Regions from separate parts of the Streptomyces sp. TLI_053 genome, predicted to be linked through region 3. Evidence: riboswitches for the same ligand, from Rfam matches in the RefSeq annotation. Region 3 holds a riboswitch; each other region holds the start of a gene.
What was found. Region 3 has a riboswitch for cobalamin ahead of metE (5-methyltetrahydropteroyltriglutamate--homocysteine S-methyltransferase). Riboswitches for the same ligand answer to the same signal wherever they lie in the genome.

Region 1 (5,605 bases), 300 kb from region 3:
GCGATGTCCGGACTGGCGGCGGACGAGCACGAGTTCACCGTGGAGCGGGTCTTCCCGCGCTTCGGCGAGGTGCGGAAGACCGCAGACTACGGCTGACGCCGGCCCCGTGGGCCGGTCCCGACAGGGTCCGACCCACCGGGATGCCACGGTGTCCCCTGCACGACCGCCGGCCCCGTGGGGAATCCCGGTCAGCCGTGGGAGGGGGCCGCCCGCTCCTTCCGGTGGCGGGGGAGTCGGTGGGACTCGACCGGTCGTCCGCCGGCGAGGTGCTCGGTGACGACGCGGTCGGCGGCAGCCGGGTCGATCCTCCCGTACCAGACGTCGTCCGGCTGCACGCTGACGACGGGAGCCTGGTTGCAGGGGAACTGGCACCCCGTCAGGGTGAGCAGCACGTCGTCGTCGCCGAGGCCCAGCTCGGCCAGCTTCCGCACCAGCTCCCGCTGGACCGCCTCGGCGCCGACGGCCGTGCAGCGCGGGCCGCGGCACACCATGACCTGGTGCCGGTGCCCGGGGACCTCCTCCCAGGCCGCGGACGTGAGGCCGGGCTCGGTGCCGGTGATGGCCTTCGTCACCGAGGACACCGCGGTGACCGCGTCCGGCGAATCGGCGAGGCGGGTCGCGACGAGGAGTTCGGGACGGTGGCCCGCCCGCTCGCGCCACCAGTGCGCGGCGATCCGCCGCAGCCAGGAATGGGCCGGGCCGGAGGCCGCCAGGCGGACACCGATCACGACCACGGTCCCGGTGCCCGCGTCGGCCAGCCTGGTCAGCTCGGCCGACAGGGACGGGTCCCCCTGTTGCAGAAAGGCGATCGAGGCCCGCTGCGAGGCCGCCGTCCGGAGGAGTTCGTCACGGCGGACGACTTCCCCGATCGACATGCCGACCAGGAGCACGGCACTGCCGTGGGCGGCGCCGTCCTGGGCAGGAGAAGTCATGGGGTCGTCCTTTCGGGGAGCAGTCCGTTCCACCGGATGTGCGGTCTGTCGTGCCGGGGGTGCCGCTCCACGGTGACGTCGACGTCGTAGACCCGGGCGATCGTGGGGGAGGTGAGCACCTCGGCGACGGGCCCGTGGGCGAAGAGTCGGCCGTCGAGCAGGACGACGACCTCGTCGCAGTAGGCGGCGGCGAGTTCGAGGTCGTGCAGCGCGGCGACCGTGGTGATGCCCAGTCCGCGGACGGTTTCCAGGAAGCCGAGCTGGTGGCGCAGGTCGAGGTGGTTGGTGGGCTCGTCGAGCAGGAGCACGCCGGGCTCCTGCACCAGCGCCCGCGCGAGCTGGACACGCTGTCGCTCGCCGCCCGACAGCGTCGGCCAGGGCCGGTCGAGCAGGTGGCCGACGTCGGCGGCGGCGACGGCGCCGGCGAGAACGGACTTCTCGTGGGCGTCGGCGGCGGCGTTCGCCGGTACGGGCCAGCGGCCGCGGTGCGGTGTGCGTCCGAGCTCGACGACCTGGCGGGCCGTCAGCGGGAGTCGGGTGTCCGCCTGCTGCTCCATGAAGGCCACCTGCCGGGCGCGTCGGCGGGCCGTGAGCGTGTGGAGGTCGGTTCCGTCCAGGAGGACCCGCCCCGCGGTCGGCCGGATCAGCCCGGCGACCGTGCGGAGCAGGGTGGTCTTCCCGGCGCCGTTGGGCCCGAGCAGGCCCGTGATCCGGCCGGGGCCGAACACGAGCGAGATCCCGTCCAGCAGCGTGGCCGCGCCGACGCGCACACGAAGTCCCTCCACGCGCAGCTCGACGGGGGGCGTCGCGGTCACAGGGCGCTCCCGTCGGCCCGCCCCTGGCGCCACAGCAGCCAGGCGAAGAAGGGCGCTCCGAGCCCGGCCGTGACGACGCCGACGGGGATCTCCCGATCGGGGAGGATCGAGCGCGCCACGATGTCGCTGCCCACCAGGAGGGACGCGCCCACCAGCGCCGACACGGGCAGCAGCAGCGCGTGGCGCGGTCCGCAGGCGAGACGGACCACGTGCGGTACGACCAGGCCGAGGAAGCCGATGACGCCGGTGTTGGCGACCAGGCACGCGGTCACCAGGGCGGCGGTGGCGACGAGGAGCCAGCGGGTGCGTTCCACGTGGACGCCGAGGGAGCGGGCGGAGGTCTCGCCGAAGGCGAAGGCGTCCAGGTCGCGGGCCGAGGAGGTCAGGACCGTCACGCCGATCAGCGCGACCGCGGTCAGGAAGACGGCGGTGGGCCACCGCACGCCGGCGACGGAGCCCAGTGTCCACTCCATGACGCCGCGCGCCGCGTTGCGGTCCCCGAGGACCATCACGACGAACGAGGTGAAGGCCCCGCACATCTGTCCCACCGCGATGCCGGCGAGCACGGTCCGGGTGGTCGGCAGCGACCGGTTGCGGGCGCCGGCCAGTGCCAGGACGGCGGTGGCGGCGAGCAGGGCGCCGGCGAAGGCCGCCGTCGCCACCGCGCCGGTGCCCACGGCACCGGTCACGCCGACGCCGAGGACGATCACGGTGACCGCGCCGGCGGCGGCTCCGTCCGAGATCCCGAGCAGGAAGGGATCGGCCAGGTCGTTCCCGGTCAGCGTCTGCAGCACCGCGCCGCAGACCGCCAGCCCGGCGCCGGTGGCAGCCGCTCCCAGCACCCGGGGGAGTCGCAGTTGCCAGACGATCCGGTCGTCCAGCAGCGTCACGTCCGGGCTGCCGAGCCCGAGCCGGCGCATCACGACGTCGATCACGGTCGGGACCGGCTCGTGCTGCGAGCCCACGGCCAGGCCGAGCAGCACGGTGGCCAGCAGCAGGGCCGCGCCGACGGTCAGGGCCGCCGTCGCGCGGCCCCGGCCGGCGGGCCGCGCGACGGGGTGGGGCGCGGTGCTCATGAACCCTGGTGCAGCCGGCTCAGTCCCGCGGACACCCGGGCGGCGCCGTCGGCGAGCAGCACACCGGGGGTCGACTCGGAGAACGGCACCACCACGAAGGCCTTGCGCTGCACGGCGGTGAGCTTGCTCAGCACCGGGTCGCCCTGCAAGTAGTCGATCTTGGACTGGGCGGTGTCCCAGTCGGCGTCCGCGATCACGACGGCGTCCGGGTCCGCGGCGACGACCTTCTCCCAGCTCACGTTCTGCCAGCCGCCGGGCAGGTCCCCGAAGACGTTGGCGGCGCCCACGGCGTCGAGCACCAGCTGGGGCCCGCCGTGACCGGCGCCGACGAACGGCGTCTTGGTGTCCGAGTCGAACCACAGGACCTTCAGGCCCTTGCCGGCGGCCGTCGCCCCGAGCTGTGCCAGCTGCTGCTCCTGCCCCCGCTGGATCGCGGTGGCCCGCTCCGTGACGCCGAAGACCTTGGCGACGTCGTTCAGTTCGCCCCACATCGCCTGCCAGGTCGTCGGCGCGACCTTGCTCTTGTCCGAGCAGCCGAACGGGGACACGTACGACGGGATGCCCTGGCCGCGCAGTTCCTCCCGGGAGCCCACGGCCTTGTCGGTGAAGGCGCTGGCGTAGGAGGCGTACAGGAAGTCGGGGCGGGACGCGAGGAGCTTCTCCTTCGTCGGGTACTCCTTGGAGAGCACCGGGACGGAGTCGTAGGCCGCCTTCCACTTCTCCGGGACGGCGTCGTCGAGGTAGGCGGTACCGGCCATCCGGGACTCCAGGCCGAGGGCCAGGGCCACCTGGGTGGCACCCTGGTTGAGCGTCACCAGCCGTTCGGGCGGCGTACCGACCGACACGGTGGTCCCGCAGTTGTCCAGGTCGACCGGCGCGCCACTCACGGTCGAGCCGCCGGACGCGGCGGGAGCGGGGGCGCCGGCGCACCCTCCGAGCACGCCGACGAGCAGGACGGCGGCGGCCGCTCGCCCGGCACGTGGCGGGCGTGCGATGCGTGCGGGAAGAGTAGGACGAACGGAACATATGGAACGGAACGGATGCAGCAGACCGCTGGGCACGTGTTCTCCAAGACCCTCGTGGAACATGTCGTGCCGTGGCCGGTCTCCTGGCTTCCGCATCGACGTGCCGCGGCCGACCTTCCCGGGTGGCTCGTCCGGCCGCCCAGTGGTCCTGACCGCGGGGGAAGCCGGTCAGCGAGGGCCGCGGTACTCCGCGGCAACAGTGGCGAGGGCCGCACCGGACTTCGACCGGTTTCCCGAACACCACGGCGATCGAAAGGTATCAGGCTTGGTCAGGGCGCTGTCGACCCGCGTCCGACCTTGCGTCCGACCCGCGTCCGACCTCGCGGCGGGTCCGAGGCCGGTCTGCCGTCGGTCCGCGGCCGGTGGGGGCGGGTGCGCCGGCGGGCGGGAGCTACAGCCAGCCGGAGCGCTGCGCCTGGAGGGCCATCTGGAAGCGGTTCTCGGCGCCCAGACGGGCCATCAGGGTCTGGAGCCGGCGGAAGAAGGTGCGGCGGCTGATGCCCAGTTCGCGGGCGATGACCTCGTCGCTCGCACCGCCGGCGAGGAGGCGGAGCAGGCGGCGGTCGGCCGGCAGCAGGCCGGCCGGGCGGGTGGCGCGGCCGTGGAAGGGGAGCGCCTGCTGCCAGGTCTGCTCGAAGAGTGCGAGGAGTGCGGAGAGCAGGCCGCACGGCTGCACCACCAGCATGGTGTTGTGCACGTCCGTCTCCCTGATCGACAGGGACACCAGTGCGTACGCCTCATCGATGATCACCAGCTTGACCGGTACCGTCGGCGCCACCCGGGCCAGCTCGCCGGCCTCGACGCACGGTTCGATGGCCGACTCCAGCCGCCCGGGCATCTCCAGTGACGCCTTCGAGTAGACGACCCGCTGCGTCACACCGCGGGCGAGGGTCGCCAGCGCGTCCTCGACGGCTTCGCCCTGGGGGAAGTAGGGCGGGGATTCGAGCTGACGGATCTGCTCGCGGGCGCTGGCCCACGCCTGGCGCAGTCGCGGGCCGACGGCGTCGCCGGTCACCACTTCGACGAGGTTGTCGTTGTGCACCGTGAGCCGCCGGCGGCGGAACGACTCGAACGCCCCGCCCACGGCGATGCGCGACCCTTCGAGTTCGGCCGCCCGGTGCCGCGCGAGGATCTCGAGCCCCGCGGCGGGAGGCACCGGCGCCACCACGTCCGTGCCCTCGGTGGCGGCGTCGGCCAGCCCGGCGTCGACCAGCTCCCCGTACGCCGCGGCGAACTCGGCACCGGCGAGCCCGGTCGCTTCGCCGATCTCGGTGAGCGGGGCGGGGGCCAGCTCGAGGAGCGACAGGTACACGCGGCCGGCTGCGGAGCCGATCCCCAGCATCCGCAGGGCCTCGCCCAGTTTCGCATTCGCCATGCACCGCATTATCGAGGACCACCGGGCCGGGTGGCCGATCAGTGCCACTGGCACCGGTGGCACTCCCGGAAGCGCCGCCCCGCAGTACGGTCCGGGGGCTGCCGGGGCTCCTCGGCGGGTGAACGCGGTCCGGTAGTGAAGGCAGAGGAGAACGACGTGGCGAAGGCGCGCAAGAACGGTCTCTACCCGGGAGTCTCCGCCGAGCTGTCGGCCCTGATGCGGACGGGCTGGGCCGACACCGAACAGCACGACCTCGCGCAGGACGAGCAGGCCCCGTACACGGCCCACCGTCGCGCCGCTCTGTCCGCGCTGTTCCCGGGCGAGCGGCTGGTCGTCCCCTCCGGCGGCCTCAGGACCCGCTCGAACGACGACACCTACCCGT
Region 2 (5,605 bases), 8.3 Mb from region 3:
GATCGACCCCGGACAGCTCGTCGAAGCCGGCGTGGAGCGTGCCGCCGACGGCCGGCGCACCGTCAGGTTCGAGCAGCGGCACGGCGGCATACCCGTCTTCGGGGCCCGGTACCTGGTTCACCTGGTCGGCGAAGGCAATGGACAGCGGGTCGAGTCGGCCGGCGGCAAGTACTTCACCGGACTCACCGCCCCGACCGTGCAGAGCGTTCCGGACGAGGTGCTGCGACGGCTCGCGATCGGCGCGGTCCAGGACCCGGTGGCCCGCGCCGGCGCGACGGCCGAGGACCGTGGCCCGGTGGTGCTGCCCGGCGGTGCCGGCCGGCTCGCCCGCCACTTCACCGTGCGCGGGAGCGACCCGGCGGTGTGGGCGGCGAAGGCGCAGGAGGTGTTCGTGGACGCCTCGACCGGGGAGGTCGCGCTCTCCTACCAGGTACGCGCCCCGTACCCGCTCGACGTCCCGGGCGCCGCGGCATCGGGCGTCGCATCGGGCGTCGCGGCATCCGCCGCCGCGACCTCTCCCGACGCGGCCGCCGCCGCACCGGCCCTCGAACCCGCCACCGGCACCGCGCCCGACGCCCTCGGCCGCCCCGCCCGGGTGAACATCGGCCGACTCCCGGACGGCACCTACCAGCTCGTCGACCTCACCCGCCCCGCCACCGTCACCACCTACGACGCGGCCGGTCGCGACGAGCTGGACTTCAGCACCCTGCCCGCCGACGCCCACCCCGCCGCCTCGCCGACCACCGACTTCCCGGCCGTCACCGGTACCAGCGGCGCCACCGACGCCCACCTCAACGCCGCCGCCGTGTACGACTTCTACCGCGACCGACTGGGCCGCGACGGGATCGACGGCAAGGGCGGACCGATCACCTCCGTCGTGAACGTCACCAGCTTCGGCGAGCCCCTGGACAACGCCTACTGGGACGGCCGGAAGATGGTCTACGGAGGCGGCAGCGGCAAGTACCTCCCGTTCTCCGCCGCGCGCGACGTGGCCGGCCACGAGATGACGCACGGCGTCGTGAAGCACACCGCGGAGCTGGTCGGACTCGGCCAGTCCGGTGCCCTCGACGAGGCCGTCGCCGACTACTTCGGCAACGCCATCGAGGTGACCGGCCGAGGCATGCCGATGACCGACCCCAGGGCCGCGCTGCTCGGTGAGGACCTCTGCCGCACCGGCACCCCCGAGGCCTGCGCCGGCCGCCGGCTGGACGACCGCCGCACCACCGTCGCCGACTACGTCGGAGCCCCCGCCGGGGTCGACAACGGCGGCGTGCACCTCAACTCCACCATCTTCTCCGGCGCGTTGTGGGACATCCGGCGCACCCTCGACCCGCTCCTCGCCGACCGTCTGGTCTACCGCGCGCTGGCCGAGTACCTCACCCCGCTGGACGACTTCGTCGACGCCCGCAACGCGGTGCTCGCCGCGGGCCGCACCCTCGGTCTCTCCCGCGCCCAACTCCGCACCGTGGCCAGCGCCTTCGACGCCCACGGGATCAAGGACGGCTGGCAGCGCCGGATCGGCGTGGACAGCCGGCCGCTGCTGCGCGAACTCTCCACCGAGAGCGTGGCACCGGACGTCGCGGCCGGCCGCTGGGTGGCGGCCACCGCGGGCGAGGGCGCCAAGGGCAGCATGGCCGTGTACACGGGCGCCGTCGCCGGCTCCGCCGAGCCCGCCCGGCTCAGCGCGGAGGACGGCCGCTCGCACGGCTGGCCCGCGACCGACGGTACGACGGCCGCGTGGGTGGCGATGGGGCCGGGGGCCGACGGTGGTTGGGGCATGGAGGTGCTGGCCCGGCCGCTCGACGGTGGCCCGGCGCGCAGCGTCCAGCGCGGCGCGAACCAGTACTTCGGCGATGTCCGGGTCTCCGGTGGGGACGTCGCCTTCCTGATGACGGACTACGCCACCGGCCGCGGCGGGCCGGTGCTCTCCCGCGCCGGCGCCCCGGCGGTGCCGATCGCGCTGCCGGAGGGCCACCGGGCCTCCGCCCTCGCCTTCCGGGACGGCCTGCTCGCCTGGACCGAGAGCTGGCAGGTCGGTGAGCGGACGGTGAGCGCGCCGACGGTCTACTCGCTCGCCGCCGGCAAGGTCGTCGCCCAGTACGTGGTGGACGACGCGAACGCCGCCGCCGGGACCGAGGTCGGCAGCACCCGACTGGCCGGTGGCCGGCTGCTGTGGGTCGAGACCCCCTTCGACCGGACGAAGGGCAGCACGATCCGCTCCGGCGCGCTGGACGGCTCCGGAGTGAGCGACCTCCTGCCCGCGGGCCCGAGGCTCGGCACCGGCACCGAGCCGCGCCGGATCTCCGGCCTCACCGCCTCCGACCGGGCCGTCACCTTCGCCGAAGCCGCTCGCCCGGTGACGGGCGGCACCAGGAACACGGACCTGCCCAAGCTCTGGCAGCTCCCGCTCACCGGCGGCACCCCGGAGCGGATGTCCTGCAACCGGGGCGGCCAGTACTCCCCGGTGGCCGACCGGGGGACCCGGGTGGTCTGGCTGGACGCCACGGCGGGCCGTACCGACCTGGTCGTGCGCGAGCGCGCGGCCGGCACCTGCTGACCGAAGGCGGCTGCCCCGGGGACCCAAGGGCTCTCGACCCCGAAGCCCGGCCCCCGTCCGCCCCGGTCTCCCGCCCGGCCGCCGCATCCCTGCGGCAGCCGGGCGGGTCCTTGCCGTGACCGGACCGCCGCTCCCGCCGCAGCAGGCTCGTCGCCGAAGTGCTGGTACCGACGACCCGCCTGTGCGGTCCAGGTGACGGACCACCGCCCGCCGGTCCCGGCGGCCCGGGCCGCTGAGGTCCTGTCAGCCGAGACCCGGCGACGGCGATCCGACCTCGAACCGGCCTTGACCCTCTCTCGGCCGAGCCGACATCATGAGCCGTCATGTTCTGACTCCGCCGTCGGGGGAAGTCCGGTCGAATTCCGGCGCTGACCCGCAACGGTAGGCCGCCGACGGCAGTCGGTGGCGAGCCCGAGTACCCGTCGGCGGAGGCGTGTCCCCTCCTCCCGTCGTGGTCTGCGGCCAGGGGCTCCCGGAGCCGTCGGGCGGTCCGTCCCGCGCGGTTGCCGGCGGCCGCCCGTGCGCCCAGGCCCGGAAAGGCCTCGCATGTCCGACTCCGCGCTCCGCCGCCGCCCGCTCCGCCTGCTCGCGATATCCGCGCTGGCCCTGACCGCCACCCTCCCCGCCGCCACCGCCGCCCAGGCTGCCGCGCCCGTCCCGGCCCTCACCGCGCCGGCCGTCACCGTTGCGGCCCCGGCCTCCGGCGACAACGCCACCACCTACCGCCCTGACGCCGCCGCGGCCGGCTGGCTCGCGCGCCAGCTGGTCAACGGCGACCACTTCGAGTCGGTCTTTGACGGCACCGCCTACCCCGATCAGGGCCTCACCATCGACGCCGTGCTCGCCTTCGCCGCCGCGGGCAGCGCCGACCAGGCCGCCGCCCGCGCCACCGCCTGGCTCGCCCGCCCCGACATCCTGAGCGGCTACCTCGGCGACGGCACCACCGAGGCCTACGCCGGTGCCACCGCCAAGCTCCTGCTGGCCGCCGAGGTGCGCGGCGCCGACCCGTCGGCCTTCGGCGGCGTCGACCTGCCCGCCCGGCTGCGCTCCCTGCTGACGCCGAGCGGCCGCTTCTCCGACCGCTCCCAGTGGGGCGACTACAGCAACGCCTTCGGCCAGTCCCTCGCCCTGATCGCCCTCCAGCGCACCCCCGGTGGGGTACCGGCCCCGGCCGTCGACTTCCTGGCCGCCGCCCAGTGCGCCGACGGCGGCTTCCCGGTCTCCTTCGGGCAGGCCACCTGCACCGCCGACGCCGACGCCACCGCGCTCGCGGCCCAGGCGCTCGCCGCCACCGGCCGCAGCGCCAAGGCCAAGGCGGGCCTGGACTGGCTGACGGCCCACCAGAACACCGACGGCGGTTTCGCCGCGGCCGGTGCCACCACCTCCAACGCCAACAGCACCGGCCTGGCCACCTCCGCCCTGCTCCCCGGCGGACGGTTCATCAGCGGTCTCAAGGGCTGGAGCAGCCTGGTGAAGCTCCAGCAGGGCTGCTCGGCCGACCCCTCCGTGCGCGGCGCCGTCGCCTACGACGCCAGCGGCTTCAACCCCGCCAACGCCGCCCGGGCCACCGCTCAGGCCGTCCTCGGCCTCTCCGGCCAGGGCCTGGCCGGCCTCAGTGCCCACGGCGCCCGCCCGTCCGCCCCGACCCTGGCCTGCCCGGCCCCGGCCGTGCGCCCCTGAGGGTCGCCCGCCCGGCCGTGACCCGCACTGCCGCCCGCCACACCCCAGGAGCACGCCCATGACCACCTCCGTCCACCCGGCGCGCCGTACCCTCGGCGCCTTCGCCACCGCTGCGGCCCTCACCGCCGGCCTGCTCGGCGTCTCCACCGCGACCGCCCCGCAGGCGCAGGCCGCCGCCTGTTCCGGCACCTCCGGCGTCACCGTCGTCGTCGACTTCACCGCCCTCGGTGGTGGCATCGAGACCGGCTGCGCCCCGGGCGACCCGGCGAGCGGCCTCGCCGCGATCACCGGCGCCGGCTTCTCCTACTCCTTCCACCCGCGCTTCCCGGGTTTCGTCTGCAAGATCAACGCCCTGCCGACGACCTGCACCAACCCCACCGGCACCGCTTACTGGTCGTACTGGCACGCCCCGCACGGCGGCCCGTGGTCCTACAGCAGCCTCGGCGCCGGCTCCTACAACCCGGCCCCGGGCGAGGTCGAGGGCTGGTCCTTCGGCGCCGGTGCCCAGCCGGGCATCACCGCGCCCTGACCCCGGCCTTGCTCTCTCCAGGGCGCGGTCCGGCCAGGACCGCGCCCTACCGGCCGGGCGTCCTCGGGGCCTCCAACTCCACGTGGTGGACGGTGAAACCGCCCTGCAGCACCGGGGCGAACGGCGCCGGGGCCATGCAGGTGCCGACCACCGGTTGGTAGGGCTTCTGGTCGGCGTCCAGGTCGAGATTGGCCACGCCCCAGGAGAAGCCGAGGCGGGCGCCGTCGCGGCCGCTGCCCTGGTAGACGCTGAGACCGATCCGCTCCTTGCGGTTCTCGGTGTCCGAGCCGATGACGGCGGTCAGGGTGGCGACCGGGCCGCCGGTGCTCAGGCAGTCCACCTCGGCCTCGGCGCTGTGGACCTCGCCGGTGGCGGCCACGCGGTGGGAGTAGCGGACCGTGCCCACGGCATCGGTGGGCAGCCCGTTCGGCGAGTTCGTCCCCGGGAGGGGGCGGGAGTAGGGCTTCGCGCGGGCGTCGACGGTGAACCGGATCTCGTCGTCCGGGGAGAAGGCGTACGAGATCCGGGCGCTGCCGCTGACGCCCGCCGTCCGCACGGGCCGGTCGCCCCGGCCGGCGGGCCCGGACTCGCCGGACAGGGAAACCGTGGACACGCCGTCCGTGGACAGGGTGTCGGCGGAGGCCGGCGCGACGCCCGAGAGAGCGGCGAGGGCCAGCCCGGCGGCAGCGGAAACCCGTGCGGTCCGAGCAGCCCGAACGGTTCGTGTGGTCCGGACGGCGGCACGGTTGCGGGTACGAATGCGGAACATGGTGGGTCTCCCTCCCCGGCGGCCCCGTCGGCCGCCCTCTCGATGCCCCCAATCCTGGTCGCGGCACCCC
Region 3 (5,605 bases):
TAGCCTGCGGCGGCGAGCTCGCCGGCGACCTGCATGTGGGAGCGGGTGGCCTCCAGGGAGATGACGTCGGCGTCGAGTTCGTCGATCGCGGTCATGATCGCGCCGAATTCGGCGTAGCACATGTGGGTGTGGATCTGGGTGTCGGCGCGCACGCCCGAGGTCGCCAGCCGGAAGGACTCGGTGGCCCAGTCGAGGTAGGCGGGGCGGTCCGCGGCACGCAGCGGCAGGGTCTCCCGCAGGGCGGGTTCGTCGACCTGGACGACGGCGGCGCCGGCGGCCTCGAGGTCGGTGACCTCGTCGCGCAGGGCCAGGGCGACCTGGCGGGCGGTGTCGGCGAGCGGCTGGTCGTCGCGGACGAAGGACCAGGCGAGCATGGTGACGGGGCCGGTGAGCATGCCCTTGACGGGGCGGTCGGTGAGGTCCTGGGCGAAACGGAACCAGTCGACGGTCATCGGGTGCGGGCGGGAGATGTCGCCGGCGAGGACCGGCGGGCGCACGTAGCGGGTGCCGTAGGACTGCACCCAGCCGTGCCGGGTGGCGAGGTAGCCGGTGAGCTGTTCGGCGAAGTACTGGACCATGTCGTTGCGCTCGGGCTCGCCGTGCACCAGGACGTCGAGGCCGGCCTTCTCCTGGTAGGCGATCACCTCGCGGACCTCGGCCTCCATCCGCTCCCGGTAGGCGGCGGTGTCGATCCGTCCGGCGGTCAGGTCGGCACGGGCGACGCGCAGTTCGGTGGTCTGCGGGAAGGAGCCGATGGTGGTGGTGGGCAGCAGGGGCAGGCCGAGGCGGGCGCGCTGGGCCACGGCACGCTGCGGGTAGGGCTGGGTGCGGCGGGCGTCGTCGGCGGTGACGGCGGCGGTGCGGGCGCGCACGGCCGGGTCACGGGTGATCGGCGAGCCGGCCCGGGAGGCGAGGTCGGCGCGGTTGGCGGCGAGGTCGGCGGTGATCGCACCGGTGCCCTCGCGCAGTCCTCGGGCGAGCAGGGCGGACTCGGCGGCCTTCTGCTTGGCGAAGGCGAGCCAGCGGGCGATCTGCGGGTCGACGTCGCGTTCCAGGGCGGCGTCGATCGGCACGTGCAGCAGGGAGCAGGACGGTGCGACGTCGACGCGGTCGGCGAGGCCGAGCAGGGTCGCCAGGGTGGCGAGCGACTTCTCCAGGTCGTTGATCCAGATGTTGCGCCCGTCGACGACGCCCGCGACCAGCCGCTTGCCCGGCAGACCGCCGACGGCGGCGAGGTCGTCCAGATTCGCGGCGGCGGGGCCGGTGAAGTCGAGCGCCAGGCCCTCGACGGGTGCCTTGGCGAGCACCGGCAGGGCGTCGCCGAGGCGGTCGAAGTAGCTCGCGACCAGCAGCTTGGGCCGGTCGGTGAGGGCGCCGAGCTCGCGGTAGGCGCGGGCCGCGGTGTTCAGCTCGGCCGGGGTGCGGTCCTGGACGAGCGCGGGCTCGTCCAGCTGGACCCACTGCGCTCCGGCGGCCTTCAGCGCAGCGAGGAGTTCCGCGTAGACCGGCAGCAGCCGGTCGAGCAGGGTGATCGGCTGGAAGTCGGCCGCCACGCCCGGGGCGGGCTTGGCCAGCAGCAGGTAGGTGACCGGGCCGACCAGGACCGGCCGGGCGTCGTGGCCGAGCGCGAGGGCCTCCGCCAGCTCGTTGACGGCCTTGGCGGGGTCGGCGGTGAACACCGTGTCGGGGCCCAGCTCGGGGACCAGGTAGTGGTAGTTGGTGTCGAACCACTTGGTCATTTCCAGCGGCGCGACGTCCTGGGTGCCGCGCGCCATGGCGAAGTAGCCGTCCAGCGGGTCGGCGTCGACGGCGGCCCGGTGGCGGACCGGGATCGCACCGACGGCGACCGTGGTGTCGAGCACGTGGTCGTACAGCGAGAAGTCCCCGGTCGGGACCTCTTCGACGCCGGAGTCGGCGAGCTGCTGCCAGTTCCCGCGGCGCAGGTCGGCGGCCGTGGCCAGCAGCGCCTGGGCGGTGACCGTGCCCTTCCAGTAGCCCTCGATCGCCTTCTTGAGCTCCCGGCCCCGGCCCTGTCGGGGGTAGCCGTACGCGGTGGCGAGGGTCGCCGCGGCTGCGGACTTCGTGGTCAAGGGACTCTCCTTCGCGAGTCTGATTCCTCTGGTTCCCGATGACGGAACGAGGGCGCGAAGGATGACGAACCGGGCAGCCGGCGCCGTCGACGAACGGGCCCGATCTGCCGGGTATGGTCGCCGACCCGCCCACGAGGTCACCGGATAGCCGTGCGCGATCGGTCGCGCGCGGGCAGCGGCAGGTCTTCGGACTCGCGGGCACGTCCGCCCTCCTCGAGGGCGGATTCCTACTGGCCGTCGCTTCCCAGACCCTCCCGGGCCCAGTGCGTATGACGGCGGTCGTTCCCACTCACCGCTGCGGGGCAGTCCCGGACTGGCCAGTCGAATGGCTTCACCGGGTTCCCTCTTACGACGTCCTGCCTGGAGGGCAGGACGAACCAGCTGCACGGGCCAGCGTAGACGCAGATCACCCGGCGGTGCAGCCCGTTCCACCATTCTGCCCACTGGTTGAGACCGGCACTGTCACAAGGGCGGACCGTCCCCGGCCGCGGTGACGGGCGGTCAGGCCGTTCGGTGCGTGCGGCGGGCCGAGAACCGGCGGGCCACCAACACCGTGGCGACCGCCGCGGCCGTGAAGAGCAGCGTGTTGGCCACGACGCCCGCGTCCGTCAGCCAGGCGGGGTCGGAACCGTCGGGCAGTCTCGTTCCGGTGAACAGGCCGCCCACACCGGTCAGCAGGCCCCGGACGACGTAGACCGCCACCAGGGCGACGAGCCCGACGGGCAGCGTCAGGACGACGGCCGCGAGGTAGAACCGTCCGTTCCCGGTCGCCCCGCCCAACGCGGCCGACACCGCGACCAGGGCGACGTAGCACGCCGCCGCCCACCTGGAAGTCCTCATGTGGAACCGTCCCCCTGCTCGAATGTCCGGCGGTGCGTGGCGCCGCACGGTGATGCTCCTCGCTGCCGCGCGTTCCCGCCACCCCGGCGGAACGAGCGGTGGGCCGCAGGCCCCTGCTACCGCGCCCGGGGACCCGCGACCCGCGGCGTGTCCTGGATCAGCTGCCGTAGCGCAGCGAGACGGTGTCGCCGACGTGGACGGTCGTGGCGCGGGTGGCGGCGGCGGCCGTCCCGCCGTCCAGGACGACCTTCCAGGTGGACGGACCGCTGTTGGCGGTGCCGTTGATCGCGGTGATGGTGCCCGCGCCGGTGGACGGCGTGACGGAGGTGACGCAGCCGCTCGGCGTGGCGGTGGCGGCGGCGTCGAGGACGTCGCCGAGGGTGACGGTGCCGCCGGTCGGGGTGAGGGTGACGGCGCAGACCTTCGGCGTGGCGGTGCCGTTGTCGACGACGAGGGCGAGGCGGGCGGCGGTGCCGGCGGTGAAGGCGGAGGTGGCCGCCCACGCCGGTTCCCCGGCCGCGACCGGTGCGGGCGGGGTGGCGGTGAAGCCGGCGCCGGCGACGGCGCGAAGCCCGTCGACGGAGGCGTAGGCGGAGGGGACGGTGTCGGTGGACACGTACTTGAAGCCGCCGCCGGGCTTGAACTGCTGGGCGATCAGGAAGTCGACCGGGGTCTTGCCGGTGCCGCTGGTGAAGTCGGTGCCCTGGGGGTTGATGCCGCAGGCGTTGAGGCCGGAGACGGCCCAGCCGTTGGAGTCGGTGTTGGCGCCCCACATGGCGTTGAACGCGCCGGAGGACAGCAGCTTGCCCTTGAGGAAGTTCTTGGCGGCCACGACCGCGGCGTCGGTGTTGGGAACGCCGCCGACGCACAGGGAGGCCATGGCCGCGCCGGTCATGTCGATGTCGCTGCCCTTGCCGAGTTCGGTGGGATCGCCCGCGGCCTTGCTGTAGTTCCAGCCGCCGTCGGTGTGCTGGTTGGCGCGCACGGCCGTGACGGAGGCGTCCAGCAGGGCCTGCGGCACGCGCTTCGTCCCGCTCTGGGTCTTGGCGCCGCCGAGGGCGAGCAGCCCGAAGACCGTGCCGTTGAAGTTGGCGGACGGGCCGTAGTAGCCGGGTTCGGCGGTCTGCCAGTACGCGACCAGGTCGGCGATCAGGTTGCGGCCGGGGCCGACGCGGGCGGGGTCGATGCCGGCGGCGTAGGCGTTGAGGGTGCCGCGCTGGTAGTCGGTCGCGACGGGGGAGGCCCCGGGCCAGCCGGCGGCGGCGAGCTGGTTGCGGTAGACGAGGCGGGCGTTCTTGGTGGGGTCGCCGCCGGGGGTCACGTCGGCGGCGGCCGTGCCCGCGGCGGCGAGGGCGCTGAAGGCCCACTCGTTGGAGAGCCCGCCGCCGGTCACGTAGCTGCCGTCGGCGGCCTGGAGGGACTTCAGGTAGGTCACACCGGTGCTCTTGGAGGTGGCTATCTGGGCCGGGGTCGCGGTCGCGTGGGCCGGAACGGCCGACAGGACCAGGGCACCGGCCGCCACCGCGACGGTTACCGCGGAGGCGGCACGGGACGGGACGGAGCGCGGGAGGGCGGGAACGGGCACGGGGACTCCTCGGAGTGGCGGGCGCCGATCCGGCCCCGGCCCGGGCGCCGGTGCGGCGCGGGGCGGTGGGGCGGCGGCCGCCCGGATCGCGTGGGCTGGCTGTCGCTGATGCTGCGCGGCCGGGCGGGCATCCGGGCTCGGAGCGACGCCGCGCGCCGCTCCACACCGCTGCGCGTCAGCCCCGGATTCGCACCGGGTTCCCCCGCTCGGCCACCGGGGACGCTACCGCACCGCCGGAGGGACCACGAGGTGGGGAAAGCGACATGACGCACCGTTGACGCTCCTCCTACCCCCATGGTCTGATGAACCGATTTTTTCTCCTCGGCAGTCAGGGGAAGCCGGTCCGATTCCGGCGCTGACCCGCAACCGTAGATCCGTCCCCAGCGGCGGATGAGCCGGAATGCCTGCGCCGAGGTCCTGTTCAGGAGTGCTTGCGTCGTCGTGGACTACGACGCGGTCCGGGCGGTTCCTCGTGCGAGGGGCCGTCGGCTGCGTCGTGCGACCCGATGACCGATCGGGGAGTCGCCAGTGAGGCCCAGCAGCAGTCGTACGAGCCACGGATTCCGGGGGCTCGCGTCCCTCGTCGCGGCCAGTGCCGTCGCGGTCGCCGCGGGCGGCACCGTGCTGATCGGACATCCCGGCCGGGCCGCCGCCGACCCGATCGAGGAGTGCACGGCCACCACCGGCGCGATCGTCGCCGTCGACTTCGGCCACTGGGGCGGCGGCGTGGTCCGTGGCTGCGACGCCCACCCCACGACCGGCATGAACCTGCTGCACAACGCGGGCTTCGGCACCACCGGCACCGAGCACGACGGCCCCGGCTTCATCTGCCGGATCGGCAACGGGACCTTCGACAGCGGGACCCAGTACCCGACCGTGGCCGAGGAACCCTGCACCACCACCCCGCAGGCGACGGCGTACTGGTCCTACTGGATCGCGGAGGCCGGCCAGGACACCTGGACCTACAGCCGCTACGGAGCCCTGACCCAGAAGCCCAAGCCGGGCGAGGTCGAGGCCTGGGTCTTCGGCGGCACCGACATCGGCGGCACCAGCGGGGCGCCCACCTTCACCCCGGACTCCGTCCGCGCCA

Region 1: another riboswitch for cobalamin. It lies ahead of BLU95_RS04000 (ABC transporter substrate-binding protein); the one in region 3 lies ahead of metE (5-methyltetrahydropteroyltriglutamate--homocysteine S-methyltransferase).
Region 2: another riboswitch for cobalamin. It lies ahead of BLU95_RS37690 (peptidase); the one in region 3 lies ahead of metE (5-methyltetrahydropteroyltriglutamate--homocysteine S-methyltransferase).

The regions. Positions count from the first base shown of each region.
Region 1 covers NZ_LT629775.1:1,083,553-1,089,157, reverse strand. Annotated here, with positions in the region: gene BLU95_RS04020 (isochorismatase family protein) at 1-96, shown strand, start outside; gene BLU95_RS04015 ((2Fe-2S) ferredoxin domain-containing protein) at 189-932, opposite strand; gene BLU95_RS04010 (ABC transporter ATP-binding protein) at 929-1,747, opposite strand; gene BLU95_RS04005 (FecCD family ABC transporter permease) at 1,744-2,823, opposite strand; gene BLU95_RS04000 (ABC transporter substrate-binding protein) at 2,820-3,710, opposite strand; cobalamin riboswitch at 3,905-4,108, opposite strand; gene BLU95_RS03995 (helix-turn-helix domain-containing protein) at 4,240-5,223, opposite strand; gene BLU95_RS03990 (aminopeptidase P family protein) at 5,380-5,605, shown strand, end outside.
Region 2 covers NZ_LT629775.1:9,100,156-9,105,760, forward strand. Annotated here, with positions in the region: gene BLU95_RS45350 (M4 family metallopeptidase) at 1-2,557, shown strand, start outside; cobalamin riboswitch at 2,879-2,998, shown strand; gene BLU95_RS37690 (peptidase) at 3,104-4,237, shown strand; gene BLU95_RS45355 (hypothetical protein) at 4,296-4,766, shown strand; gene BLU95_RS37700 (hypothetical protein) at 4,813-5,379, opposite strand.
Region 3 covers NZ_LT629775.1:780,471-786,075, reverse strand. Annotated here, with positions in the region: gene metE (5-methyltetrahydropteroyltriglutamate--homocysteine S-methyltransferase) at 1-2,090, opposite strand, end outside; cobalamin riboswitch at 2,251-2,488, opposite strand; gene BLU95_RS02820 (hypothetical protein) at 2,592-2,930, opposite strand; gene BLU95_RS02815 (prenyltransferase/squalene oxidase repeat-containing protein) at 3,088-4,515, opposite strand; gene BLU95_RS02810 (prenyltransferase/squalene oxidase repeat-containing protein) at 5,044-5,605, shown strand, end outside.